2 regions of the Nocardia sp. NPDC003726 genome follow, and region 1 is predicted to be linked to the other one. Evidence: predicted binding sites of a transcription regulator. Region 1 holds the regulator's gene; the other holds the start of a gene.
The links. Region 1 encodes HspR, which represses chaperone genes until heat shock. Its sites were predicted from a motif close to ANNTGAGTNNNNNNNACTCANNT; they were not measured.
Positions count from the first base shown of each region.

Region 2: a site for HspR is predicted at 10,803-10,825, ahead of lon (endopeptidase La). Genes of this name have one in related genera too.

Region 1 is NZ_JBSFNF010000011.1:195,057-209,586, forward strand. It holds gene ACWDMM_RS17645 (Hsp70 family protein) at 1-75, opposite strand, end outside; gene ACWDMM_RS17650 (IniB N-terminal domain-containing protein) at 373-4,098, shown strand; gene ACWDMM_RS17655 (dynamin family protein) at 4,136-5,998, shown strand; gene ACWDMM_RS17660 (dynamin family protein) at 5,995-7,551, shown strand; gene ACWDMM_RS17665 (HhH-GDP family DNA glycosylase) at 7,676-8,320, shown strand; gene ACWDMM_RS17670 (zinc-binding dehydrogenase) at 8,327-9,490, opposite strand; gene dnaK (molecular chaperone DnaK) at 9,870-11,717, shown strand; gene grpE (nucleotide exchange factor GrpE) at 11,714-12,373, shown strand; gene dnaJ (molecular chaperone DnaJ) at 12,398-13,561, shown strand; gene ACWDMM_RS17690 (heat shock protein transcriptional repressor HspR) at 13,561-13,980, shown strand; gene ACWDMM_RS17695 (FAD-binding oxidoreductase) at 14,512-14,530, shown strand, end outside.
Region 2 is NZ_JBSFNF010000015.1:168,343-182,872, forward strand. It holds gene ACWDMM_RS20785 (MCE family protein) at 1-579, shown strand, start outside; gene ACWDMM_RS20790 (MlaD family protein) at 576-1,685, shown strand; gene ACWDMM_RS20795 (MCE family protein) at 1,694-2,785, shown strand; gene ACWDMM_RS20800 (MlaD family protein) at 2,782-3,960, shown strand; gene ACWDMM_RS20805 (hypothetical protein) at 4,093-4,914, shown strand; gene ACWDMM_RS20810 (ribonuclease H family protein) at 4,991-5,563, opposite strand; gene ACWDMM_RS20815 (SRPBCC family protein) at 5,574-6,044, opposite strand; gene lhgO (L-2-hydroxyglutarate oxidase) at 6,183-7,367, opposite strand; gene ACWDMM_RS20825 (hypothetical protein) at 7,390-8,037, opposite strand; gene ACWDMM_RS20830 (TIGR03084 family metal-binding protein) at 8,386-9,177, opposite strand; gene ACWDMM_RS20835 (hypothetical protein) at 9,289-10,644, opposite strand; gene lon (endopeptidase La) at 10,905-13,232, shown strand; gene ACWDMM_RS20845 (PaaI family thioesterase) at 13,313-13,762, opposite strand; gene ACWDMM_RS20850 (TetR/AcrR family transcriptional regulator) at 13,759-14,343, opposite strand; gene ACWDMM_RS20855 (DNA polymerase IV) at 14,471-14,530, shown strand, end outside.

The DNA of each region.
Region 1 (14,530 bases):
GCCATCCTCCGTAGCCGCCACGGCGACCGAATTCGACGCCCCGACAGTGATGCCGAGCGCCAGGCGCTGTGTCATTCGAGAACCCCGTTCGAGAAGCTGTCAGGTCCGGTGTCGCTGCTGTGTATCGAGCTGGTGCGCTGGGCGTTGTAGTTGCCGACGCAACCGTTCTGTCGGTTGCTGGCCATCCGCCGTTACTCCGTTAGGGGCACGTTTAGGGAATTTCCCCTAATTTCGCTCTTACCCCTATCGGGTGGCCACGGCCGGTAGTAGGGGTTCGCCCCGTTTCGGCGTAACGCGATGCGCTCCTAGCGTGATTTGCATTCCAACGACTGCGGATCAGCGAGGTCCGCCGGGACTCAGGAGAAGATTCTCATGACACCCAACGCGATTCTGGAGTTCATCCTCGGTCTGCTGCGGAACCAAGAAGCCGCGGTCGCGTACTGCGCCAACCCGACCCAGGCGCTGGCCGCCGCGGGCCTGAGCGCGGTGACCCCCGAGGACATCGCCCTCTGCGCCCCGATGGTCGCGGAGTCGGCGCTGGTCACCGGCGGCTCCCAGTTGCAGTCCATCGTGGCGGCGGGCGCGCAGACCGGCACGGCCGCCGCGATCGGCGCGGCGGGCACCGTTGGCGCGGCGGCGGTGGCGGATGCCGGAGTCGACCTGGGCGCCGATCTCGGCGTGGATCTGGGCGGCGGTGCGGGTGGCGGCCTCGATGTCGACCTCGGTGTCGGTACGGGCGTCGACGTCGGTGGCGGACTGAACACCGCGATCGACACCGGGCTGGAGATCGGCGCGGGTCTGGGCGCCGGGTTGGCCGCGGGCCTCGACACCGTGGTGAACGCGGGCGCCGACCTGTCCGCCGCCGTCGGCGGCCTGCTCGGCGCGGGCGCCCAGGTGATCAGCGGCATCGGCGCGGGCCTCGATCTGGACGCCGAAGGGGCGGGAGACATCGCCGCCGGACTGGGGACCGGCCTCTCCACCAGTATCGACGCGGCGATCGGCGCGGGTGCGGGCCTCGGCGCGGGCCTGGAAGGCGCGGCGGACGTGGCGGCGGGCTTGGGCGCTGGGCTGGAAGGCGCGGTGGACGCCGCGACCGGTCTGACCACGGGCCTGGAAGGCGCTCTGGGCGCCGGTGCGCAGGCGGGCGCAGATCTGGGCGCGGGCCTCGGCGGGGTGATCGACGCGACGACCGGTTTGACGACCGGGCTCGGCGCGGGTCTGGAAGGCGCGGCGGGCGCCGCGGGCGATCTGACCGCAGGCCTCGGCGGCGCTGTGCAGACGGGCGCTGACCTCGGGGCAGGTCTGGGCGCCGGTATCGGAGGTGCCGTCGACGCGACGACCGGCCTCGGCGCAGGCCTGGAAACCGCCATCGGTGGCGCGGCGGACATCACCACGGGTGTCGGCGCAGGTCTGGAGGGTGCTGTGCAGGGCGCCACGGACATCTCCGCGGGATTGAACGCGGGGCTGGAAGGTGGTCTCGGCGCGGCGACCGACGTGACCTCGGGCCTCGGCGCGGGTCTCGAGGGCGCTGTGGACGCGACGACCGGCCTCGGAGCGGGTCTGGATAGCACGGTCGGTGGCGCGGTGGACCTCACCACCGGTATCGGCGCGGGCCTCGAAACCGGCCTCGGCGCGGCCACCGATGTGACCGCGGGGCTCGGCACCGGTGTCGGCGCTGGACTGGAAGGCGTTGTGGACGCGACGACGGGACTCGGTGCCGGTCTGAACGCCGCGACTGATGTCACCACGGGTCTCGGTGCGGGTCTGGGCGGGGCCGCGGGTGCGGCCACTGATCTGACCGCAGGTCTCGGCGCGGGCCTGGAGGGTGCTGCCGACGCGTCGACCGGCCTCGGCGCGGGTCTCGGCGGAGCTGTCGATGCGGCGGGCGGCCTTGCTACAGGCGTGGATGCGGCGCTGGGAGCTGGTGCCCAGGTAGGTGGCGGTCTGGAAGGCGCCATCGATGCGACGACCGGGCTCGGTGCCGGTTTGGGTGGTGCCGCTGATGTCGGCGCGGGTGTCGGAGGCGCCGCCGCGGGTGGCCTGGCCACGGGTTTGGATGCGGCGCTGGGGGCTGGCGCTGGTCTGGAAGGCGCCGTCGACGCGACGACCGGCCTCGGCGCGAACTTGGGTGGTGCGGCTGACGTCGGCACAGGCCTGGGTGCGGGACTCGGTGGAGCCGCGGGTGCGGCGACCGATCTCACGGCGGGTATCGACAGCGCGATTGGCGGGGTGGCGAACCTCGGCACCGGTGTGGGTACGGGACTCGAAGGGGCCGTCGACGCGACAACCGATCTCGGCGCGGGCATCACGGGTGCTGTCGATGCCGGTCTCGGTGCGGGTCTAGACGGCGCGGCTGATGTCACCACGGGCCTCGGTGCGGGCCTCGGAGGAGCCGTGGACGCGACAACCGGCCTGAACGCAAACCTGGGAGGGGTTGTGGATAGTTCCGCCGGTGTCGATGCGGGGCTGGGCGGCGCCGCGAATTCGGCGACGGGTATCGGTGCCGGTGTGCAGGCTGGGCTGGAGGGCGCGGTTGATGCGTCGACCGGTTTGGGGTCGAATGTTGGTGGGGCTGTGGATGGTTCGGCCGGTGCTGCGATCGACTTGACCGCTGGTCTCGGTGCGAATCTCGGTGGCGCTGCGGATGCGGCCGCGGGCGTTGGCACCGGTGTGCAGGCTGGGCTCGGGGGTGCGGTTGATGCGTCGACCGGTCTGGGGACGAGCCTGGGAGGGGTTGTGGATGGTTCTGCGGGTGCCGCGACGGACTTGGCCGCCGGTCTTGGTGCGGGGCTCGGCGGCGCTGCGGGTGCGGCGGGTGACCTCGGCGCCGGAGCGGATCTGGAAGGTGCGCTGAACGGCGCCGGTGAGGTGACCACCGGTCTGGACGCGGCGCTGGGAGGCGGCGCGCAGGCGGGTGCCGGTCTCGGCGCTGGAGCGTCCACCGGATTGCACGGGGCGGCCGACGCGGGTGCGCAGATCGGGTCCGGTCTGGAGGCAGGCCTTGGCGGCGCGCTCGATGCCGGCGGGCAGGCGGCCACCGGGCTCACCGGCGGCATCGGTTCCGCGGCCCAGGGTTCCGGTAACGCGGCCGCGGGGCTCGGAGGCAACTTCTCCTCCGCCGTCGGCGGTGCCGGAAACCTCGGAACACAGGCGACGGCGGGTCTGGAGACCGGGCTCGCGACGGGTCTCGGCGCGGCCGTGAACACCGGCGCGGAACTCGGCGGTGGACTGGACAGCTCGCTGCACACCGGTGGGCAGGTCGGCGGGGGCTTGCAGAGCGGGCTCGGTGGCGCGTTCGATGCGGGGCCGCACGGTGCCAGCGGCCTGGAAACGGGCCTGTCCACCGGCGTGGGCGGCGCGGTACAGGCCGGTACGGGCCTCGGAACCGGGCTGACCGGCGCCATCGGCGCCATCGATGCCGGCGCTCAGGCGGGTTCGGGCCTCTCGGCCGGGCTCGCTTCGGGCCTGTCGACTGGACTGGGCGCGGGTGCGGAAGCCGGTGCAGGACTTGCCGCCGGAATTCAAGGCGCGGCCGGTTCGGGTCTGGAGACCGGACTCGGCGCTGCGGGCAACGTGGGTGCTGGTCTGTCGAGTGGTCTCGATGGCGCATCGAGTGCGGGAGCGCATCTCGGTTCGGGCTTGGAGACTGGACTCGGCGCTGCGGGTAACGCGGGCGCGGGTCTGTCGAGTGGCCTCGAAGGAGCCTCGAGCGCGGGAGCGCACTTCGGTTCGAGTTTGGACGGCGGCGTCGGCTCGCACGCGAGCTCTGGCCTGTCCTCGGGTCTCGACGCCACGGGCGGACTCGGCGGTGCGGCGCACTCGAGCGTGAGCGGCGCGGCGGACGCGGGCGCCGGGCTGGCTGGCTCGGCCGGCGGCGCGGCGCACGGTGCGGTGGACACCGGCGCCGGTCTCGGCGGCAGCGTCGGCTCGACCGCGCACACCTGGTCCTCGCTGGACGTGTCGAGCGCTTTCGGTTCCGGCCTGGACAGCTCCGCCAGCGGCCAGGCCGACGCGGGCCTGTTCGGCGAGAGCCACGCGGGCACGGAGTTCAGCGGTTCGGCGGGCGCCGAGCTGGGTGGCGATACATTCCTGCACTGACAGTTGCCCGGTAATACGGAAAGAGGTCCATACCGCGATGGGGACACCCGCGCCGAACGCCACTCCACCGGCGGTACCGCTGCTGTCGGTACTCGGTGAAACCATCGCGGCGGCCCGCGCCGCCGGCCGCAACGATCTGGTCGGCCGCCTGGAAGTGGCGGCCGACCGGGTCCGCGACCCGCGGCGGCGCATCGTCGTCGCCGGGCAGCTCGACCAGGGCAAGAGCCGTTTCGTCAACGCGCTGCTGAACCTGGACATCTGCCCGGTCGGCGACGACGCGACCACGGCGGTCCCGATGCTGCTCGCGCACGGTCCCGAGCCGCGCGCGGAGCTGGTGCTCGCGGCGCACGGCGACTCCAGCGGCGCGGAGACCAGGGTGGCGGTGCCGATCGCGGAGATCGGCGCGATCGACCAGCGCGCCCCGATCGCGCAGGGGCGGCGGATCGTGCGCCTCGAGGTGCAGATCCCCAACGCGCTGCTGGCCGATGGCATCGTGCTGATCGACACCCCGGGCGTCGGCGGCCACGGCAATGCCCACGCGGCAGGCGTGCTCGGATTGGTGCCCGCCGCGGACGCGGTGCTGGTGCTCTCGGACGCCTCGACCGAACTCACCGAACCCGAGCTGGCGTTCCTGCGGCAGGTGCGGGAACTGTGCCCGACGGTGGCGCTGCTGCTCACCAAGACCGACTTGTACCCGCACTGGCGTCAGGTGCACGAAGCCGATCTCGGCCATCTCGCGCGCGCCCGCCTGGACGTGCCGATGATCCCGGTGTCGTCGCTGCTGCGCAGTCACGCCATGCGGTTGCAGGACCCGCAGTTGGGTGTCGAATCCGGCTTCGGCGTGCTGTACACCTTCCTGCGCGACCAGGTGGTCGCGCGCGATCAGCTGGCCACTCGCACCGCCGTCGCCCGCGACATCCGGTCCGCCGCCGAGCATCTCGCGCTGGCTCTCGGCAGTGAATTGGTCGCGGTCCGCGATCCGGCGCAGGGCGCGGCGGCGGTACGCGAGCTGCAATCCGCCCGTTCCGCGGCGGAGGAACTGCACCGCAGGACCGCCGCCTGGCAGCAGACGCTCGCCGACGGCATCACCGACCTGGCCGGGGACGTCGACCACGATCTGCGCGACCGCCTGCGCAATCTCGCGCGCACCACCGAGGAATGGATCGACGAGCACGATCCAGGCCGGCACTGGGACCGCATCGCCGAACACCTCACCGGCACCGTCGACACCGCGCTCGGCGACAACCTGCTGTGGACCCACGCGCGCGCGATCCAGCTCGCCGAGCGCGTCGCCGAGCACTTCGCCGAACTGGGCGCCGTCGACCTGCCGGACGTGCGCCCCGGCGCCGGCGCCGACACCGGCCGCGCCGTCACCGGCACGCTCGCCGATCTCGAGCCGGACATCGGTTTCGGCAGCAAGCTGCTCGTCGGCATGCGCGGCTCCTACGGCGGCGTGCTCATGGTCGGGCTCGCCAGCACCTTCGCCGGCCTCGCGATGCTCAACCCGATCTCGATCGGCGCGGGATTGATCGTGGGCGGCAAGGCGTTCCGCGACGACAAGCAGGCCAGGCTGGCCAAGCGGCGCAACGAAGCGAAGGCGGCGGTGCGCCGTTTCGTCGACGATGTGGCGTTCCAGGCGGGCAAGGAGTCGAAGGATCGGCTGCACCGGATCCACCGCGCCCTGCGCGACCACTACGCCGGCGTCGCCGAACGCAGTCTGCGCTCGATCGACGAGTCGCTGCGGGCCGCGCAGGAGGCGGCGAACATGGTGGCCACCCGCCGCGCCGAACGCGGTGCGCAGCTGGAACAGCAGCTGCGCGTGGTCGCCGAACTGCGCCGCTACGCCGATGCCATGCAGACCGCACTACCGATGGGACCCGCCGGTACGGTAACCCCGTGAGACGTGATGGTGACGCGGTGCCGGGAATCGTCGCCGAGGCGCATCGGCTGGTCGGGGCGGCGCAGGCAGCGCTCGCGGGGGAGCCGCGGCCGCGCGCCCTGCTGGCCGACTGCGCCCGCAGATTGGATCAGCCGCTGCGGGTCGCGCTCGCCGGTTCGATCAAGGCGGGCAAATCCACCCTGCTGAATTCGCTTGTCGGACAGGACATCGCTCCCACCGACGCGACCGAGTGCACCAGGGTGGTCACCTGGTACCGGTACGGTTCCACGCCGAGCGTGACCGCCTACGCCCCCGACGGCGCCCGCGCGCACGTAGTGGTCCGCCGCGGCAGCGGGACGCACGGGCTGACCTTCGACCTGGACCGACTGAACTGGAACGCCCCGGCCCCGCGCGAGGTCGACCATCTCGAAGTCGAGTGGCCCGCCGCGACGCTCGCGCACACCACCATCATCGACACTCCCGGCACCTCGTCGCTGTCGCGCGAGGTCTCGCGGCGCACCGCGCGTCTGCTGACCCCCGGCGCGGACGAGGAGCGGTCCGAGCAGAGCATCGCCATTCCGGGCGCCGACGCGGTGGTCTATCTGCTGCGCCGGTTGGACGCGACGGACGTGCAGTTCCTCGAGCGCGTCGGCGCGGGCACTGCCGCCGCCGCCAACGGCGGACCGGGCGCGCCGGGTCCGCTGGGCATTGTCGGGGTGGTCTCGCGGGCCGACGAGATCGGCGCCGGCCGCATCGACGCGCTGCACTCGGCGCGTGAGGTCGCCGCGCGTTTCGCCGGGGAATTGGAACGGACGGGCTTGTGCCAGGCCGTGATCCCGGTCGCCGGGCTGCTCGCGTTCGCCGCGGCGACGCTGCGTCAGCAGGAGTTCGCGGCTTTCGAGGCGCTGGCGCGGGTCCCGGTCGACGACCTGAGCGCCGCGTTGCTCTCGGCGGACCGTTTCGCGCGCGCCGACGTGCCGCTTCCGGTCCCGCCGGAGCTGCGCGCCCAGCTCGCCGAGCGGTTCGGGTTGTTCGGCATCCGTATGGCGGTCACGCTGATTCGGCTCGGCGTGCGCGACTCGGCCACCCTTGCCGCCGAATTGACCAGTCGCAGCGGCGTGGACGAACTGCGCTCGGTGCTGGACGTGCAGTTCGGTCAGCGCGCCGATCAGCTCAAGGCGCACTCCGCGCTGACCGCGCTGGCCCGGGTGCTGACCGCCTACCGAGGCACCCAGGCCGATCGCCTGCTGCCCAGGGTGCGCACCTTGCTCGCGGACGTACACGGTTTCGCCGAGCTGCGCCTGCTCGGCCGCCTGCGCACCGACGAACTGGCGCTGCCCGCCGACGATCTCGCCGAACTGCACCGCCTCATCGGCGGCTCCGGGATCGCACCGCATCTGCGCCTGGGTCTCCCCGCCGACGCGCCGCTGCCGGCGCAGCGCGCCCAGGCGATGGCCGCGGTGCGGAAATGGCGCGCGCGGGCGCGTCACCCGCTCGCCGACCAATTCACCGCCACGGCGTGCCTGACCGCCGCTCGCAGCGCGGAAGGCACGCTGAGCGTGCTGCCGGAATGATCGGCCGGTGAATACCGCCTCCGAAGCGCCGTGACCTGCGGCGACGGGCGTATTCCCCGCTGACCGCCGCCGGTGTAGTCGCCGTGGGGCCGGGTATGCGCCCTGGTAGCGAGAGGAGGTAACGATGAGCCAAGAGGACGTCGTACACGAATTGCTCGTCCGTGCGGGCACGGGATATGCCGAGGAAGCGGGCATCACCCTCGACGACAAACCGGCCGCACTTTTCCAGTTGCTCATGCTTTCCCAGCTGCTCAGCGCCCGTATCTCCGCGGAGATCGCGATCGGGGCCACGCGAGAACTGATCAGCAGCGGCTACCGGACGCCGCACCGGGTCGCGGACGCGCAGTGGCAGGAGTTGGTCGACGCGCTGGGGCGAGGGAACTACCGCCGCTACGACGAGAGCACCGCGACGCGACTGCACCACAATGCGTTGCGCCTGCTCGATCGCTACCACGGTGACCTGCGGGAACTGGCGAAGAAAGCGGACAACGACCCGCAGCGCGCCGCGGAACTGCTGCAAGAGTTCGACGGGATCGGTCCGACCGGAGCCCATATCTTCCTGCGCGAGATCCAGGACATCTGGACCTGGGTCCGGCCGCACTTCGACGAACGCGCTCTGCGCGGCGCCAAGCGCGTCCAGTTGCCGGAGGATCCCGACCGGCTGGCGCGGCTGGCGCCGGATCACCACACCGCCGAACTCGCCGCCGCGCTGGTGCGGGTGACGCTGGACGAGAAGATCGCCGACGAGGTCTTGGCCGCCGCGCCCTGATCGAGCTCAGGCGGTGGCGGCGCCCGCTGCGCGCGGGTCGATCAGGATCTTCGCGTGCCGCTGCGGGTTGCCGAGCGCGGCGAAGGCGTCCGCGACGCCGTCCAGCCCGACGGTCCCGGTGATCAGCGGGCTCGGGTCGACCTTTCCCTCGGCGAGCATGTGCAGGGTGTCGCGGAACTCGCCGGGGTCGTAGCCGAGCACGAACCGCAGTTCGATCTCCTTGTTGATCGCCATGGCGGGATGGAAGCGGTCGGTCTCCATGCAGACCCCGACCACGACAACGCGTGACAGCGGAGGCGCGGCGGCGAGGATCTGATCGATGATCCCGGGTACGCCCACGCATTCGAAGACGACCGGACCGGCGGGTCCCGCGTTCACCGTGTGAGCGAGGCGGAAGACGTACCACCACGGCAGATTCGGCACCCGCCGCAAGCGTTCCATGGTGTCGAACCCGAGTCCGAGGATGTCGGTGACGCCGTTGATCCGTCCCTTCTTCGGTGCGGCCGTCCAGGGTGACTCGGTCGCCGGATCCACCACGACGTCGGCGCCGCACGCCGTGGCCAGTTCCCGTCGGCGCGGGGAGAAGTCGCTGGCCACCACGGTGCGCACGCCCGCGGCCTTCAGCATGCTGATCACCGCGAGGCCGATCGGCCCGCAACCGATGACGAAGGCGGTCTGCCCCTTGCCGACCCGGCCCCTGCGCACGGCGTGCCAGGCCACCGCCATCGGCTCGGTCAACGCGGCGTGCTCGGCGGACAACCCGTTGGGCACCGGCATGGTCATCGATTCCTGGACCACCACCTGTTCGGCGTAACCGCCGGGCGCCGCGGTCGACAGTCCGACCAGGTGGGGTTGCCCGCCGTGCCGGACGATCGGCAGGGCCACCACCGGCGTTCCCGTCTTCCACCGCTTCCGGCACTCCGGCCCGTAGTCGACCACGGTGCCGCTGAATTCGTGGCCAAGCACCACGCTCTGATCCGAACGCATGAAGTGGTCGTAGCCCGTGGCCACGGCCAGGTCGGCCAGTTCGTCGGCATGGGTGCGGGCATGCAGGTCGGAGCCGCAGATACCGCAGCGCGCCACGTCGATCAGCAGTTGCCCCGGACCGGGCCGTGGCGTCGGCACCTCCGTGACCTCGAATTCGGCGGCGGTGACGACGGCGGCCCTCATGGCGACTCCTCGGATCGACGGCGCACGGATGGGGTGCCCCGCCGTCACCCTACTGCGGCCACGATCCCGGCCGCACTCGCTCAGGGGGCCGTCCAGCGCCCTCGATTTATGACGCAGATCACAGCTACGTGCCGCCTCCGGGGAATTAAACGCGCGACTCGCCCGTTGAGCTATTCGACAAGATTGAGCGTGCAGGACTCAAGTTTCGGTTGACTCCGAGACTCCTGCGGGGCAGGATTGAGCCGACCACGCTCAGTGTTGCTGGGGCCGTGCTCCGTGAGGTGCTAGGGGCGAGGTCTCGCGGCGTCCTTCGCGGCGTCACAGGGCGGTTTTCGCCCGGCACCGACACACATTGGTACGTCAATTAGGAGGAACCACCATGGCTCGTGCGGTCGGAATCGACCTCGGGACCACGAACTCGGTCGTCGCCGTTCTCGAAGGCGGCGAGCCGGTCGTCGTCGCCAACTCGGAAGGATCGCGCACCACCCCGTCGATCGTCGCGTTCGCGAAGAACGGCGAGGTACTGGTCGGCCAGCCGGCCAAGAACCAGGCTGTCACCAACGTCGACCGCACCATTCGCTCCGTCAAGCGGCACATCGGCACCGACTGGACCGTCGAGATCGATGGCAAGAAGTACACGCCGCAGGAGATCAGCGCCCGCACGCTGATGAAGCTGAAGCGCGACGCGGAGGCCTACCTCGGTGAGGAGATCACCGACGCGGTCATCACCGTGCCCGCCTACTTCGAGGACGCCCAGCGGCAGGCCACGAAGGAAGCAGGCCAGATCGCGGGCCTGAACGTCCTGCGCATCGTCAACGAGCCCACCGCGGCGGCGCTGGCCTACGGCCTGGACAAGGGCGACAAGGAACAGACCATTCTGGTCTTCGACCTCGGTGGCGGCACCTTCGACGTCTCGCTGCTGGAAATCGGCGAGGGCGTCGTCGAGGTCCGCGCCACCTCCGGCGACAACCACCTCGGTGGCGACGACTGGGACGAGCGGGTCGTGCAGTGGCTGGTCGACAAGTTCAAGGCCAGCTCGGGCATCGACCTGACCAAGGACAAGATGGCCATGCAGCGGCTGCGTGAGGCCGCCGAGAAGGCCAAGATCGAGCTGAGCTCCTCGCAGAGCACCTCGATCAACCTGCCCTACATCACCGTCGACGCGGACAAGAACCCGCTGTTCCTCGACGAGCAGCTGACCCGCGCCGAGTTCCAGAAGATCACCTCGGACCTGCTCGACCGCACCCGCGCGCCGTTCCAGTCCGTGATCAAGGACGCGGGCATCAAGGTGTCCGACATCGACCACGTGGTGCTCGTCGGCGGCTCCACCCGTATGCCCGCCGTCTCCGATCTGGTCAAGGAACTGACCGGCGGCAAGGAGCCCAACAAGGGCGTGAACCCGGACGAGGTCGTCGCCGTCGGCGCCGCCCTTCAGGCCGGTGTGCTCAAGGGTGAGGTCAAGGACGTCCTGCTGCTCGACGTGACCCCGCTGTCGCTGGGCATCGAGACCAAGGGCGGCGTGATGACCAAGCTCATCGAGCGCAACACGACCATTCCGACCAAGCGCTCGGAGACCTTCACCACGGCCGACGACAACCAGCCGTCGGTGCAGATCCAGGTGTTCCAGGGTGAGCGCGAGATCGCCTCGCACAACAAGCTGCTCGGCTCCTTCGAGCTGACCGGCATCCCGCCGGCCCCGCGCGGCGTGCCGCAGATCGAGGTCACCTTCGACATCGACGCCAACGGCATCGTGCACGTCACCGCGAAGGACAAGGGCACCGGCAAGGAGAACACGATCAAGATCCAGGACGGCTCCGGCCTGTCCAAGGAGGAGATCGACCGGATGATCAAGGACGCCGAGGCGCACGCGGCCGAGGACAAGGCGCGTCGCGAGGAGGCGGAGACCCGCAACCAGGCCGAGTCGCTGGTCCACCAGACCGAGAAGTTCATCAAGGAGAACGAGGACAAGGTCCCCGCGGACGTCAAGACCAAGGTCGAGGCGGCCATCGCCGAGGCGAACGAGGCGCTGAAGGGCACCGACATCGCCGCGGTCAAGGCGGCGGTGGAGAAGCTGGCGACCGAGTCGCAGGCGCTCGGCCAGGCCATCTACGAGGCCTCCGCGGCGGACGCCGCCGCGCAGGGCAACGGCGCGTCCAGCGCCGCGTCGGATGACCAGGTCGTGGACGCCGAGGTCGTGGACGAGCCGGTCGACACGGAGAAGAAGTGACCGAGGCCAACTCCGAGAAGGAGCCGATCACCTTCGTCGACAACCGGAAGATCGATCCGGAGACCGGTGACGTCCGGCAGCAGGCCGCGGACAACGGCGCCGCGGCCGCGCAGGCCCCGCAGGCGGACGAGGGCGTGGAAACCGGCAACGGCGACGCCCTCGCCGACACCATCAGCGGCGAGCTCGCCGAGCGCACCGCCGACCTGCAGCGGCTGACCGCGGAGTACGCCAACTACCGGCGGCGGGTCGAGCGCGACCGCAAGGCCGCGATCGATGCCGCCAAGGCGTCGGTGGTCACCGAGCTGCTCGGCGTGCTCGACGATCTCGACCGCGCGCGGGCGCACGGTGACCTGGAGGCGGGCCCGCTGAAGTCGGTGGCCGACAAGCTGTCGGCCGCGCTGCTCAAGCAGGGTCTCGAGGAGTTCGGTTCGGAGGGCGAGCCTTTCGACCCGACCCTGCACGAGGCCGTGCAGCACGAGGGCTCCGGCCACGACCCGGTGATCGGCATTGTGATGCGCAAGGGCTATCGCTTCGGCGATAGGGTGCTTCGGCACGCGCTCGTCGGGGTAACCGACGGCGTGGCCGATGTGAAGGAAAACGCTGTTCCACCGACTGAAGAGGCATCGGATGTTGATGCCGGCGCGAACGAACAATAAGGACGCGAGAGGAGGAGATGCTCGGTGAGCCAACGGGAGTGGATCGAAAAGGACTTCTACAAGGAGCTGGGTGTTTCCTCCGGCGCCTCGCAGGACGAGATCAAGAAGGCCTATCGCAAGCTCGCCCGCGACTTGCACCCGGACGCCAACCCCGGTGACACCAAAGCCGAGGAGCGGTTCAAGGCCGTCAGCGAGGCGCACGCCGTCCTGTCGGATCCGGCCAAGCGCAAGGAGTACGACGACACCCGCAAGCTCTTCGCGGGTGGCGGCTACGGTCGCGGTGGGTTCGGGTCCGGCGCGGGCGGCGGCTTCTCGCAGGAGTTCAACCTCGGGGACCTCTTCGGCGGCGCCGCGGGTGCCGCCGAAGGTGGCCTCGGCGACCTGCTCGGCGGTCTGTTCAACCGGGGCGGCGGCACGCGGACCTCGAGCCGCCCCCGCCGCGGCGCCGACGTGGAGACCGAGACCACGCTCGGTTTCCGGGAGGCGGCTCAGGGCGTCACGGTTCCGCTGCGGATGACCAGCCCGTCGCCGTGCACCACGTGTCACGGCAGCGGAGCCAAACCGGGCACGAGTCCGCGAGTGTGCCCGATCTGCAACGGGACCGGCATCGTCAGCCGCAACCAGGGCGCGTTCGGCTTCAGCGAGCCGTGCGACGAGTGCCGTGGCAGCGGGTCGATCATCGACGACCCGTGCCTCGACTGCCAGGGCAGCGGCATCCAGAACCGCACGCGCACCATCACGGTGCGGATTCCGCCCGGAGTCGGTGACGGGCAACGCATCCGGCTGGCCGGTCAGGGCGAGGCGGGGCTGCGCGGGGCGCCTTCGGGCGACCTGTATGTCACCGTGCACGTCAGCCAGGACAAGGTCTTCGGCCGCAACGGCGACGACCTGACCCTGGTGCTTCCGGTCAGTTACAGTGAATTGGTCCTCGGCACCACGGTTTCGGTGCCCACGCTGGACGGGCGGGTCGGCGTCAAGGTGCCTCCGGGCACCGCGGACGGCCGTACCCTGCGGGTACGCGGCCGCGGCGTGCCCAAGCGCGGTGGTGGCGCGGGCGATCTGCTGGTCACGGTGAAGGTCGCCGTGCCGCAGAAGCTGGACGACAACGCCATCGAGGCGCTGAAGCGCTATCAGGAGGCGGAGCGAGCGGGCGGCTTCGATCCACGTGCGGGATGGGCAGGTGCGTGATGTCCTCGGAACCGAAGAACGCGTCCGGCGGGTCGCGGGCCGAGTTCTTCATGATCTCGGTGGCGGCCCAGCTGGCCGGCATGCACGCGCAGACGCTGCGCACGTATGACCGTCTGGGACTGGTCACGCCGCAACGTACTTCGGGCGGTGGTCGGCGCTACTCGGCCCGGGACGTGGAGCTGCTGCGCGAGGTACAGCGGCTGTCCCAGGACGAGGGCGTCAACCTGGCGGGCATCAAGCGCATCATCGAACTGACCAATCAGGTGGAGGAGCTGCGCCGGCAGGTCGCGGAACTGTCGGCCGAGCTGGAGCGGACGCGGGCGGCCTACCGCCCGGATCTCGTTCCGCAGCAGCGCAGTACCGCGCTGGTCGTCTGGCAGCCGCGGCACCGTCGCGAAGACGGCCAGCGCAGACGATAACCGAAACGACGACGGCCCCGGCCTCGGTCGCACTTCGCGATCCGGCGCCGGGGCCTTCGTCGTTCGCGCCCGGTGTGTCACAGATTTGCTGAGAATAAACCAGAACATGTTCGACAGAATCGGCTAGACACAGGTCATTTCGTTGTCGAATCAACTGGGAATTTCTACCATAGACTCGCTTACGCAACCGTATCGGTTTGCCCGATTCGATCCATCTGCGCCAGTTGTGGTGTTGCCCCGAAGTCGCTAGAACAGACCAGTCGGGACGTAATTTCCTAAGTGTCCCTTGTCGATCCGGGGTGTGGAAGACCAATTACCTGTGGAATCTACGGCCTCTCAGTCGGTTTCTCTGGCGTGTCTCCCGGAATATCCTCGTTTCGACGAAATTCCGAGCGGGATGTTCCTTCGAAAGATTCCGTTGCTGGCAAACCTCGCCTACACTCCTTTCCATCGGCTGCTGTCGAGTGGCCCCGCAGCACCTCACTCGCCGGCATGGTTCGTGAACGAGTGCGAAATGGGGTTGTGATACCGATGGATTCACGCGCTGTCG
Region 2 (14,530 bases), on a different contig from region 1:
GTGCAGGTCGGCACCCCGAAGTTCGAAGCGCTCGACACCAAGAAGCTGGCCGACTCGCTGAACCTGATCAACGAGCAGATGAACGGCTCGCCCCAGCTCACCGCCCAGGCGCTGGACAGCGTCGGCGCGCTGGCCAAGGTGATCGACAGCCGCAAGGCAGAGGTCGACACCCTGCTGAAGGACCTCGACCGGGTCACCCAGATCCTCGGCGACAACCGCAACAGCATCCTGCTGGTGATCACCCAGGGCGAGGCCATCGCCAACCGGGTGATGGAGCGCCAAGCGCTGCTGCGCCAGCTGCTGGACAACGTCGCGACGCTGACCAAGCAGCTGGAGGCGATCGGCGCGGAGAACAACGATCAGCTCGGCCCGACCATCCAGCAGCTGAACACCATGGCCGAGGGCCTGCAGAAGAACAAGGACAACCTGGACCGGATGCTGTCGATCATGCCGCCGACCCTGCGCTACCTGGCGAACTCCTGGGGTGGCAGCGGTCCGTACGGCGATGTCGGCCTGCCGTGGCTGTTCCCGGACAACTGGTTGTGCTTCGCCCAAGTCATCGAGGGGTGCCAGGGATGAGATTCCGCACGGGCTTTCCGCTGGCGGCCGTCGCGAAGACGGTCCTGATCAGCGCCGCCGCACTGACGGTAGGCAGTTGCTCGCTGCTGCCGAGTTCGGTGAACGACGCGTTGGGCAACACCCTGCAGATCACCGCCGACTTCGACAACATCGCGGGCATCTACGAGGGCAACCCGATCACGGTGCTCGGGCTCGACGTGGGCAAGGTCGACAAGATCGTCCCGAAGGGCACGCTGGTCGAGGTGCACATGTCCATCGACAAGGACGTGAAGATCCCGAAAGACGCCATCGCCGCGATCGTCTCGCCGTCCATCGTGACCGACCGGCACGTCGAACTCACCCCGGTCTACACCGGGGGCGCGACCCTGTCCGACGGCGATCATCTGCCCAAGGCCCGCACCAAGACGCCGGTCGAGCTGGACACGATGATCAAGACCATCGACCAGTTCGCGGCCGCGTTGAAGCCGGAGCCGGGTCAGGAGGGCATCGGCCCGCTGTCGGGCCGGGTGCTCTACCCGATGCTCAACGGCAACGGCGAGAAGATCCGCGACACCCTCAACGCGCTGTCCAGCGCGCTGAAGGTCGGCGTCGACAACAAGGACGCGATCTCCAGCATCATCATCAAGCTGAACGACCTCACCACCATGCTGGCCGAGAACGACCAGTCGGTGCGCGATTTCAGCAACCGGGTGACCCAGATGACCGGCCTGCTCGCCGAACAGGCTCCCGGTTTGCAGGCCACACTGGATCAGCTGCTCGCCTTCCTGCGGAACACGAGCACCACGCTGACGCAGTACCAGGATCAGCTGTCCGGCACGATGTCCGGCCTGACCAACGTGACCCAGCAGTTGCGCGACAACGCCTACGGCCTCACCGAGGTCGCCGACCTCGCGCCGATGGTCATGCAGAACGTCGACAACATCATCGACCGCGAGCACGGGCACGTCCGGTTGCACGCGGTGATCGGCACCGCGCTGTCGGGTGAGATCGTCAGCCTGTTCTGCGAACGCATCCAGATGAAGGCCGATGGTTGCCGCACCGGAAACATGCAGGACTTCGGACCCGACTACGGGCTCACCGCCGCACTGCTCGGACTGACGAAATGACGTACCGAATGACGATCAAGGCACGCAGGGCGCTGGTCGCCGTCGCCGCGGTGGCCGGTGTGGCGGTCACCTCCGGCTGCGGGCTCACCGTGGAGAAGCTGCCGCTGCCGAAACCGGGCCAGGGCGGGGAGACCTACACCATCCACGCGGTCTTCGAGAACGCGCTGAACCTGCCCGACCAGGCGAAGGTGAAGATCGGCGGTTCGGATGTCGGGGTGGTCACCGACATCAAGACCAAGAACTTCCAGGCCATCGTCGACCTGACCATCCGCAAGGACATCGAGCTGCCCGAGGGCAGCACGGCGGAGCTGCGGCAGGCCACTCCCCTCGGTGACGTGTTCGTCGCGGTGTCCAAGCCGAAGACCGAGCCAGGGGCGGCGATGCTGCACGACGGCGACACCCTCACCATCGACAGCACCTCCGCGGGCGCGACCGTCGAGCAGTTGCTGATCTCGGTCTCCATGCTGTTCAACGGCGGCGGCATCGCCAGCCTCTCCAAGCTCGGCTCGGAGCTGGACTCCATCGTCGGCGGCCGGGGCGAGCAACTCGCTCACCTGATCACCGAGATGACCGGCGTTGTCGGCAGTCTGAACGCCAACTCCGCGCGGGTGGACAGCGTGCTCGGCGAGTTCAGCACGCTCGCGAACACCATCGAGGGCAGGCGGGCGGAACTCGGCGAGGTGGCCGACACGCTGCCGCAGATGATCGGCGCCATCGCCGAGAACAACCGGGCCCTGGGCGATCTGCTCACCAAGTTGTCCACCACCAGCGCCGCCCTGGGCGACTACGCGAACACCTCGACCGAGACCCTGAACGGACTGCTGGACAACACGCGTCAGCTGATGGACGCGATCGCCAAGACCGGTGACGGCTTCGGCGTCCTGCTGGACCGGCTGCGGGTGATCCGGCCGAAGGTGGACGCGACCTTCCGCGGCAGCAGCTTCGCGGTCTACGCGACCGCGACGAACCTGGACATCAGCGCGCTCACCGATCCGGAGCACGGCAAGATCCAGGACCTCAACGACCTGCAGGACTTCGCGGGCAGCCTGATCCAGGTGCTGCAACTGGTCCAGAGCCGAGTGGCGGGAGGACAGCGATGACCTCCGCGCGCAAGCTGTTCGGCAGCAAGATCTTCCTGTCGAACCTGGGTCTTGTGCTCGTGCTGCTGGTCGGCGCCGCGTACCTGATGATCAACGTTATGCGGGTGAACCCGCTGCGGTCCGACTACACGGTCACGGTGAATCTGGACCGCTCCGGTGGTCTGCAGCCCGGCAACGACGTGACGTTACGCGGCTGGCGCATCGGCAAGGTGACCTCGATCGAGCTGACCGATCGCGGCCAGTCCATCGCCGCCACCGCGCAGATCGAGTCGAAGTACAAGATCCCGGTGGACACCCAGATCGCGGTGCAGGCGCTGTCCGGTGCGGGTGAGCAGTACATCGACTTCCGGCCGAACGCCGAGCAGGGGCCGTATCTGGCCAACGGCGCGGTGATCAAGTTCGATCCGGACAAGATCCACACGCCCACGCCGGTGTGGTCGGTGCTGGACAACGCCAGCGCCCTGATCGCCCAGATCAACCCCGATCACTTCCAGGTCATCCTCAACGAGCTGGACATCGCGCTCAGCGGCGGCCCGGATCAGCTGCGCGGGCTGGTCAACGGCATCAGCTTGGCGATGGCGGGCCTGGACTCGCTGCTGCCGCAGACCACGAACCTGATCACCAACTTGCGCACCATCGCGAACACCACGTCCATGGCGCAACCGGATCTGGCCACGCTGACCCGCAACTCCGGCGTGCTGTTCGAGCAGTTCAACAACGCCAACGCGGAACTGCAACGAGTGCTCGAGCAGGCGCCGGGCCAGCTCACCAGCCTGGGTGCGGTGGTGGACAAGACGGCCGATCCGATCACCAGCCTGGCCACCAATTTCCAGGCGATCACGAAAGCGGCGCAGCTGCGGCTGCCCGCGCTGCGCGCGCTGTTCCCCTCGCTCGCGGTCGGTGGCGAAGCGCTCGGCGTTCCGGCGCACGACGGCGAGTTCCACGCGATGATCGACATCTGGCCGCGGCCGTTCTGCACCTACAACACCCCGAAGATCCGCAACGAGGTCGTGCAGGACGGCACGATCCCGAAGTGGAACTACTGTGAGAACCCGCCGCCGGGTCAGCAGATCCGCGGCGCCGCCAACGCTCCGCGGCCGGACGTGCCGAACAACGGCGCGCACATGCCGCCGGGTGTGGATCCGAACGAGCGGACGCTGCCTCCGGTGCGGTGAGACGTACCCGGCCCTGCGGTCATCCCGCCGGCCGGGCATACTCGCCGGTGGAACGCTCGAGGTTCGCTGTCGCGGACCACTGAAGCCAATCGGTGCGCACCGACGCGCGCCGGGAAAGTGCAGGTTTTATCGATGTCTACCGACGACGCCGAGACCGGCAAGGACGCCGAGACCACGGCCGCCGCCTCCGACCAGGACACCGACGCGGTGACCGGGAAGTCGCAGGACGCCGCTGGCGCGGCGACGCCCGACCTGTCCAAGGCGGAGAAGGCAGACAAGGCCGAGGCAGGCGCGAAGCAACAGACAGCGAAGGGCGAGTCCCGCAAGGACGCACCCGCGCGGCCCGCGAAGTCCACGTCGCTTCCGCTGGTGGCCGCGTTCGTGGCCGGCGTGCTCGCGGTCGCGGCGATCACCGCGGTGGTGGTCTTCTTCTTGCAGGGCAAGGACCGCGGCGACAAGCTCGACGCGATCCGCGACTCCACCAACGCCGCGTGCGAATTCGGCAAGGACGTCTCGGTCTACGACTACTCCAAGAACCTCGACGACTACTTCGCCACGGTGAAGGCGGGCTCCTCGGGCGAGTTCCTCAAGGAGTTCGACGACGCGACCAAGGCGCTCAAGGACGCCATGGTGCAGGCGCAGGTCAAGTCGTGGGTCGACGACGTGCAGTGCGGCTACCAGTCCGGTGACAAGACCTCGGCCAAGGTGCTGGTGACCCTCACGCAGTACCGGACCAACTTCACCCAGGCCAACCCCGAGCGGCAGTTCGTCGTGGTGATCGCCCAGCTGTCGAAGTCGGGCGACAAGTGGCTGGTCGAGAAGCTCGATTCGCCGATGCTGAAGGGCGCGGGCACCGGCCTGCCTGGCGCTCCCGCACCGGGCGGTGCTCCGGCGCCGGGCGGCACTCCGCAGCCCGCACCGTCTGGTCAGCCCGCACCGCAGCCGGGCAACTAGCCGAGCGCCTCCGGCGGTGGGCCGAGCCACCACCGCCGGAGGTCATTCGGGCAGCCTGCGGCGCTTCGCCGCGCGATCAGAACAGCGTCAAAGCCTGTGGCGCCGACGGCGCGGCCGCCTTCCCCGCGGCCTTGTCCTTCGGCGCTTCCGGCGCCGTCGGCGTTTCCTCCACAGTCACCGCGAGCATTTCCACGGTGTTCGCCTCGGCGACAGCCGCGGTGACCGCGGCCTGCCGAGCCGCTTCTCCGGCCAGCGCATCGGCCTGTTCGTTGAAGTAGTTGCCGACATGCCCGCGGACCCAGCGGAACCGGACCGGGCCCGGCCTGCTCGCGATGGCCTGATCGATCTGCCGGACGAGTTCGACGTTCTTCACCGCGCCACCGGTCGAGGTGCGCCAGCCGTTGAGTCGCCACCCCGACACCCACTCCGAGGCGCACTTGATGGCGTAGAGCGAATCGCTCTCGATGAGCAGGGGTTCGGATCCGGGATGGGCGACGATCGCTTCCAGCACCGCGCGCAACTCCGCGACCTGATTGGTTCCCGACGCGGCTCCCCCGCTCGCCGAAGAGCCCTGATGATTGACCCAAGCCCAGCCGATGGCGCCGCCGGGATTGCGGAGGCAGGATCCGTCGGTGCTCACGATGATCATGGCTGGCACCCTACGCAATCCGACCGACAAGATCGGTACCGTGGAATTCTTCTATCTCCCTTCGTAGCCGCGACTCCGTGCGCCGCAACGCCGATTTCACGGCGGCGTCCACCAAGCCGGCGCCCAGACGCCCGAGTGCCCCGCGAGGCGGACTGTACTCCGCCTCCGAGGTCAGCACCGAGCGTCCGTAACCGAGCGGGTCGAAGCGCAGCCGCAGCGTGCCGGAGAAACGCCCGCGCAGGGTGTACCCGATCACCGCGTTGGGGCGGTATTCGGTGATCTCACAGGTGGTGGTCGGTTGCCAGAGCGCGAGGCGGCTGCTGACGGCGAACACCGCGCCGAGCCCGCGGTCCCGGTCGCCGGTCGGTACGAAGTCCGCGATGCCGAACATCCAATCCGGTACGAAGAGATGGTTGTCGGTGTAGTTGAAAGCGACCTCGACAGGCGCTCCGACGTCACTCGCGTACTTGATGTGGCCCATAGGCCCTCCCTGTCCCACGACTGGCGTCAAAAGTACTACAGCTGTCCTCTTTATTCGAGAGCTCTGGGCGATTTGGTGCATGCAATCGCAAGATTGCGACCGAGTGGTTGCTTGGGAGAACCGGCCTCGCACGCCTGTTCAGAGCTGATCGACGATGTGCTCCGCGATCGGCATGGCCGAGGTCGCCGCAGGTGAGGGGGCATTGAGCAGATGCACCGAGCGCTCGGTGCGTTCGATCAGGAAATCGTGCGCCAAGGTGCCGTCGCGCAAGACCGCCTGTGCGCGAATTCCGGCTTCCCGGGGAAGCAGATCGGCGAGGGTCAGCTCCGGGCAGTAGCGGCGGCACTGTGCCAGGTATCCCCGCTTGAACAGCGAATTGCGCAGCTCACGCAGTCCGGTGCGCACATTCGCCTTGGCGACGCGGTGGAAGCCGCTGAAGCCGAGCACTTCTCGTGCGTCGCGCAAGTCGACGCTGCCTTTGCGGTAGCCCTCCCTGGACAGGCCGAGCACCGCGTTCGGGCCGACGGTGAGCGTTCCGTCGATGGTCGGGCTCAGATGCACGCCGAGGAAAGGTAATTCGGGATCGGGAATCGGATATATCAACGTGCTGACCAGGCCGTTGCGCTCCTGCGGCAGCTGATAGTACTCCCCGCGGAAGGGAACGATGCGAAAGTTGGTGCGCAGTCCGGCCGCCCGTGCCATCCGGTCGGCTTGCAGCCCCGCGCAGACCACCAGGCGACGCGCCGTCCACGAGCCGGCCGGTCCGGCGGCGGTCACGGCGTCCGATGTCTCGGTGAGCGTCGCGACCTCGGCGCCGAACACGAATTCGCCTCCGGCGCTGCGCACTTCCCCGGCCAGCGCTTCGGTCACCGCGGTGAAGTCGACGATACCGGTGTCCGGGACGAAGAGCGCGCCGACACCGGTGACGTTCGGTTCTCGCCGCGCGAGTTCGGCGGCGTCGATCAGCTCGACATCCACCCCGTTGACGACGGATCGCTCGTGCAGTGCGAGCATGCGCGTGTACTCGGCGTCGTCTGTGGCGACCAGCAACTTGCCGCAGACCCGGTGTGGAATATCGTGTGCCGCCGCGAACTCCTTGGTCCAGCGCGCACCACGGCGGCACAGCCTGGCTTTCAGGCTGTCCGGCGGGTAGTAGATGCCGGAGTGGATGACGCCGCTGTTGTGCCCGGTTTGATGGACGGCAAGGCGCTCTGCTTTCTCCAGCAGCACCAGGCTGGCACCGGGATGGCGCGCCAGGATCCGGTGCGCGGTCGCCACTCCGACGATGCCGCCGCCGATGACGCAGAAGTCGTAGGCGCTCATGCCGAGCAGGGTAAGCGGTGGGTCACACCACGGTGGAATCCGCCGCACCGCGCGCGGGCGCGCGCTCGTCGGTTCCCTTCGGGGCGGGGTGACGATCCAGCTGAACGCCGTGCTCGCCCAGACTCGGGTCGGAGAACGCCACTCGCACTTCGCCCCGCTGGGTATCGAGATCGGTGCGCATCGTGGTCACGTTGCCCGCATTCGGCTCCGGCCTGGAATCGGAGTGCAGCAGACCCGTGAGCATGGTCAAGGCATTCGTGTCCACGGTGACCGAGACCGTGTCGGCCTCGCCCTCCGCGACTCGCGCCCCGACGTAGGCGTCGCCGATCCGGACCGTACCGCCCACCGGGGTGCGGGCAGGAGGTGTGGTAAGCGAAGCAGCTTGCTGCTCAACCTGTTCCGGCTCGGCGACATGGGACTCGGAAACCGTTGCGGACAAGACGAAACTGTTGCCGGTCAGCACGGGATCGAAGTCCCTGCCGTGTCCGTGGCGGGGCTCATCCGGGGCGGCCGGGGTGACCGGCGCGGCGATCGGAGTATCGGGGCGCTGCGTATCGGCGATCTGGTGGACGATGTACGCGCCCGCCGCGACGGTCAGGCTCAGGCTGGCCGCACCGGCGAGCACGACGGCGGCATGCCGTGCGACCTGGGCAGGCCGGTGTGCTGTCACGATGCGCTCCTTTCCCTGCGACGCCGCTCCCCACAGGCGACCAGCACCGTGGAAAGCTGTACGCGCGACCAGATTACCTGTGCGGTCGTGGGGCATACCGCATCGGAGAGAGCAGGATCACAAAGGGCGCGGGCGGGGGCACGAGCCGACGCGCCCCGGTCTGTCTTGCGCGGATGTTTCCGGGAGCGCACGGGCGGGTAAATATCGGATAGCTGGCGAGCGCCATTCTCGACTGCCACCTCGAGACACCCGGCCAACGGCGTCCGGCCGTCGACATGAACACGGCGCACCCAAGTGTGGCGCTCGCCCGCTCCCGCATCATCGTCGATCGGGTCGGGTGTGGGCGGGTCAGGTGAACTGGCCCGCCGTCCTTCCCTCGCCCGACGGACCCGCGAAAGCCTGTGCGATGGTGAGCCATTCCGCGGCGTCCTCGCCGTACGCGACGAGTGCCAGGTCGTCCGGATGGCGGCGCTGGGTCACCAGCAGGCAGAAGTCGAGCGCCGGTCCGGTCACCCGCTGTTCGGCGTCCTCCGGTCCCCAGGACCAGATGGTGCGATCCGGCGCGGTGAGCTCCACCCGGAAATCCGCTGCGGGCGGGTTCTTTCCGTGCACGGTGTAGGCGAAGTTCCTGGTGCGCACGCCGATATGGGCCACGGTGCGCAGTCGCGCCGTGGGCGAGCGGCGCACCCCGATCGCATCGGCCACGTCCTGTCCGTGCGCCCAGGTCTCCATGATGCGGGCGGAGATCATCGACGCGGCGCTCATGGGCGGGCCGAACCACGGCAGTTTGGCGCCGGCGGGCACGGCGCGCAGCGCGGCGGCGAGCGAGGCGCGCCCACGCCGCCAGCGGTCGAGCAGCTCGGCGGGCGGTTCGGTCGCGGCCTTCTCCGCGGCCTCGTCGACGAAGGTGAGCGCGCGCGGCCCGGCCTCGGTCAGCAACTGCTGGAAGCGGGCTGCGTCCGCGGTGGCGATCGTCGCGATCTCGTCGGTCCAGGCCAGGTGCCCGATCTGATGAGCGATGGTCCAGCCGGGCGCGGGTGTGGCGCGGGCCCATTCCTCGGGCGCCAGCGGGGCGACGAGTCGTTCCAGATCCGCGCATTCGTCGGCGAAATCGCCGAGCAAAGCCTCTAGGTCAGCCATCTGTGCCCCTGCCGTCCGGGCCCACCGCCTCGTGCGCCACCGTGGTCCAGCATCGCAGCGAGCCCAAAAAAAGGCAAGCATGCTTGTTTTATCTCGGGGACGACGGGCCCGTTACCAGCCGAAAAGGAGCAGGTGGGCGGCTCCGACGACGAGGCCGAGCACCGCGCCGTGCAGATACAGCAGCCAGGCGTCCTGCTCGACGGACGCGTAGAACATCTCCATGAACTCCCCCGGAGTGAGCCGCCGCAGCTTACGCGCGGCGAACTCATCGATGGTCTTGGCCTGCTCCCGGGTGAACTCTTCGTCCTCGACGAGGGTCGGCGCCAAGCCGACGGCGGCGCCCGCCGCGCCGACGGTGAGGTTGTCGAACTGACGACGCCCCAGCGCCGCCCGCACCAGTGTGGTGGTCGGCCCGAGCTGACGGTTGATCTCGTCGGCGATCAAGCGTTCCAGCAACTGCCTGGTCTTGTCCCCGTTCGGGCCGTCGAGCAGCTCCTTGGACAGATTCGGCAGCGTCAGCACCTGGTAGGCCAGGATGTGCGCCAGATCGGTCGCCGCCTGCGGCTGCCGTTTCGCCAGCAGCGCTTGCTTCCACAGGTACTTGTACCTCGGTTGCGGGTCGCCCGGCTCGAACACCATCTTCACCGCGATGACGTTCACGATCACGCCGATCGCCGCCGAGACGAGCAGGACGATCACCCACCCGGGTACCCAGCCGAGCACCGGAATCTGCTGGTGCACATGCAGGTACAGAGCCAGCAGCACGCCGAAGGGCGCGCCGAGCAAGCCGATGCGCACCATGAAGCGCAGTTCGGGCGCCGCGATGGTGGTGGTCAGGTCCTTGAGGATGGCCGGGTTGTCCTGCAGATAGCGGATCACGAAGCCCTTGATGCCGATCAACTGGTCGACGTTGTCGCCGAGCGACGCGAACGCGCGGCGCGACAGCGCGGGCAGTTCCCGATCCACCCGCTGGTAGATCAATTGCTTGGCCGCGCGCGGCACCGTACGCCACAGGTCGGGGTTCTCCCGGTACATCAGCTCGTCCACCAGTGGGCGCACCTGCTCGCGCGCCAGCACCGCGATGTAGTCGGCGATGCCGTCGAGATCGAGTTCGTGGATGAAGTCCTTGGGACTGCCGATCCGCATCAGGGCCTTGTCCACGCAGATGCTGGCCATCTTCTCCGCGCGCGCCGGGATGAAGCCCTGAAATCCGAGGCGGCGGCCGTCACCGGAGAAGGTCGGCAGCACTTGCACCCGGCGCGGGAAATACGGGTAGAGCACGTGCAGACCGGGGATGCGGATGCCGCGAAAGACGATCGGCCAGAACAGCATCAGCACGCCGGTCCAGTTGGTCAGCCATCCCGCCAGCGCGCTGAAGATCGGGAACGTGATCAGGTCGACCACGAACTTCGGCTGCCCGGTCAGGCTTTCCCAGTCGATGAACACGCCAGCGGCGAGCGACGACATCGATGGGACTCCCTAAGCCGATCCGGCGGTACCGCCGGTATGAGATACCAAGGTCACAACGTTCTCATTGCCTTGGACGGGGTGTCAACGCGAAGCCGGCCGCGACTTCGCCGTCAGCGAACGGACCGGTCGGGGCGGAACAAACCCACTCGCCCCGGGGTTGAGTAGGCATCGCTCAACTTTTGGAAGGGTCGAAGAACGTGACTACACCACAGAACCTGCCGGTGCTGTTCCTCACCGATCCGATCGTGCTGCCGGGCATGGTCGTGCCCATCGAACTGGACGAATCCGCGCAGGCCGCGATCGACGCCGCGCGCGCCGCCAAGACCGACGCCGTGCTGCTCGCGCCGCGGCTGACCGAGGGCTACGCCACCTACGGTGTGGTCGCCACCATCGAACAGGTCGGCCGGATGCGCGGCGGCGCTCCTGCCGCCGTCCTCAAGGCCGAACGGCGCGCCAAGATCGGGCACGGGGTCACCGGTCCCGGCGCCGCGCTGTGGGTCGAGGCCGAGCCGGTCGAGACGCCCGCCGCCGACGGCCGCACCAAGGAACTGGCCGCGGAATACAAGAAGCTGGTCGTCTCGGTGCTGCAACGCCGTGAGGCCTGGCAGATCATCGACGCGGTCAATCAGCTGACCGATCCGTCGGCCATCGCCGACACCGCGGGCTACGCCCCGTACCTGACTTCCGAGCAGAAGCGCGAACTGCTCGAGACCCCCGACGTGGCCGAGCGACTCACCACCCTGATCGAGTGGACCAAGGCGCACATCGCCGAGGCCGAGATCAGCGAGAAGATCAGCGAAGACGTGCGCGAGGGCATGGAGAAGAGCCAGCGCGAATTCCTGCTGCGCCAGCAGCTCAACGCCATCCGCAAGGAACTCGGCGAGGACGAGCCGGACGGCGCCGACGACTACCGCACCCGCGTCGAGCAAGCCGATCTGCCCGACACCGTGCGCGAGGCGGCGCTGCGCGAGGTCGGCAGGCTGGAGCGAGCCAGCGATCAGAGCCCGGAATCCGGCTGGATCCGGACCTGGCTGGACACCGTGCTCGAGCTGCCGTGGACGGTGAAGACCACCGACAGCACCGACGTCTCGGCCGCTCGCGCGGTGCTGGACGCCGACCACCACGGCCTGGAAGAGGTCAAGGACCGCATGGTCGAGTACCTGGCCGTCCGCGCACGCCGGGCCGCCCGCGGCCTGGAGGTCGTCGGCGGACGCGGGTCCGGCGCGGTGCTGGTGCTGGTCGGCCCGCCCGGTGTCGGCAAGACCTCGCTGGGCGAGTCCGTGGCGCGCGCTCTCGGCCGCGAGTTCGTCCGCGTGGCTCTTGGCGGCGTGCGCGACGAGGCCGAGATCCGCGGGCACCGCCGCACCTACGTCGGCGCCATGCCCGGCCGGATCGTGCGGGCCATGAAGGAAGCCGGTTCGATGAACCCGGTCGTCCTGCTGGACGAGATCGACAAGGTCGGCTCCGACTTCCGCGGCGACCCTGCGGCCGCCCTGCTCGAGGTGCTCGACCCGGCGCAGAACCACACGTTCCGCGACCACTACCTGGATCTCGACCTGGACCTGTCCGACGTGCTGTTCATCGCCACGGCGAACGTCATGGAGACCATCCCCGGCCCGCTGCTGGACCGGATGGAGCTGATCACCGTCGACGGCTACACCGAGGACGACAAGGTGGCCATCGCGCGCGACTTCCTGGTGCCGCGGCAGCTGGAGCGCAACGCCCTGACCGCCGACGAGGTGTCGGTGACCGAGGAGGCGCTGCGCGAGATCGCCGCCAACTACACCAGGGAGGCCGGGGTCAGGCAGATGGAGCGGCTGATCGCCAAAGCGCTGCGCAAGGCGGCCACGCGGCTGTCGGAGCGCGAGGCCGGATCGGGGTACGACCCCGAACTGGGTTACGAGGAGAAGGTCGGCGCGGGGGCCCTGACGATCGGTCTGGACGACTTGAAGGATTACCTGGGTCGTCCTCGCTTCACCCCGGACTCGGTGGAACGCACGGCCGTTCCCGGTGTGGCCACCGGCTTGGCCGTGACCGGCGCGGGCGGCGACGTCCTCTACATCGAGGCGAACGCCGCCGAGGGCGAGCGCTCGCTGACGCTCACCGGCCAGCTCGGCGACGTGATGAAGGAGTCGGCGCAGATCGCGTTGACCTACGTGCGTTCGCACCTGGAGGAGATCGGCATCGAGCCGTCGGTGCTGGATCGCAATATCCACATCCACTTCCCTGCGGGCGCCGTGCCCAAGGACGGACCGTCGGCGGGCGTCACGATGGTCACCGCCCTGGTGTCGCTGGCGCTGGGCCGTCAGGTGCGATCGGACGTCGGCATGACCGGTGAGGTCACGCTGAACGGCCGGGTGCTGCCGATCGGCGGCGTCAAGCAGAAGCTGCTCGCCGCCCAGCGGGCCGGATTGAAGACGGTGTTCATCCCGGCGCGCAACGAGCCGGACCTGGACGACGTACCGGCGGAGGTGCTGGCCGCGCTGGACGTCCGGCCGGTCGCCGATGTGGCCGACATCCTGGCCTACGCGATCGAGCCGGTGGCCGAGCCCGCGTTGGGGCCCGCCTTCGCGGCGACTGCCTGACCTGGGCTGACGGGCCGGGCACGGGAACGATTCCGTGCCCGGCCTTTCGTATTGCGAAAGGGCCGTCGCTCGATGCGAGGTTACGAGCCGTTCGTGCCGGTCAGGTCGGTTTCCGCGAGCCGCGTCGTGCCTTGGCCCACCGCGCACAGGATCGGTTCGCGGTCACGGCTTTCCGCGTAGATCTCGCAGTGGGCCACCGCTTGGCGGCGCGTCGCCCCCGTGACAGTTGCCTCGATGCGCAATCGTTCGCCCGCGGCGGGACGCAGGTAGGTGATGGTGACGCCGCCGGTGAGCACGTTCGCGCCGAGCACCGTTCCCGCGGCGAAGGTGAGGGCGTTGTCGGCCGCGTACGCCAGCACGCCGCCGTGCACATAGCCGAACTGCTGGGTCAATTCCGGGCGCAATGGGATGACCAGGGTCGCGGCGCCGTCGCCGAACGCGGTGATCTCGGTGCCGACCAGGGTCGCGAAGGGCTGTGCGGCCAGTATCTTCTTGGCGCTGTCGAGGTCGAGGGTCATGGTGGTCGTCATCGGGACATCTCTTTCGCGGCTCTGGGGCGGTCGGCGGCGAGGGCGAGCCAGGCGGCATCCGCGAGTTCCCCCGCGACTCGATCGGGGGCGAGGCGCATTTCCCCGCCGAGCCACTGGCGCGTGTATTCCTGCGCCGGGCCGAGCCACAGCGCGTAGACAAGGTCGATCGGAAGATCCCGCACCGCCCCGTACCCAGCGTGCGTGCGCCACCACCGAGTCACGTCGGACATGAAGCGGCGATTGCCCTCGCTCTCGCGCACCCCTGGCGGCCGCGCCGCGGTGAGCACGGTGGCGCGGTATTGATTCTCGCTCACCCAGCGCAAGTGCTCGTGCACGCCGGCGACGACGCCTTCGCGCGCGTCGGCGCTGTCACCGACCACCGCCCAGAAATGCTCCTGATAGTCCGCCAGCGCGTTGGCCCAGACCTGCCGGTACAGGTCGGACTTGTCCGGGAAATGGTGATACAGCGCGCCGACGCTGGCGCCCGCCGCGGCGCGGATCTGCGTCAGCGTCGCGTCGAGGGCGCCGTGCTCGGCGAACTGGCGCTCGGCCGCCAAGAGCAACCGATCTCGAATCTTCATAACCAGAATTTAGTTCTGTTTTTGCGGCCTCGCAATGGCAGGGTGCGCGAGGGCGCGGTGCTGCCGGTCGGCGGGCGATCGGCGCAATCCAGACCGGTGTGTCGCACCCCTGCGGTAAGAACGGCATGTGGCCAGATGGCTGTTGCACGTCGACCTCGATCAGTTCCAGGCGGCGGTGGAGTTCCGC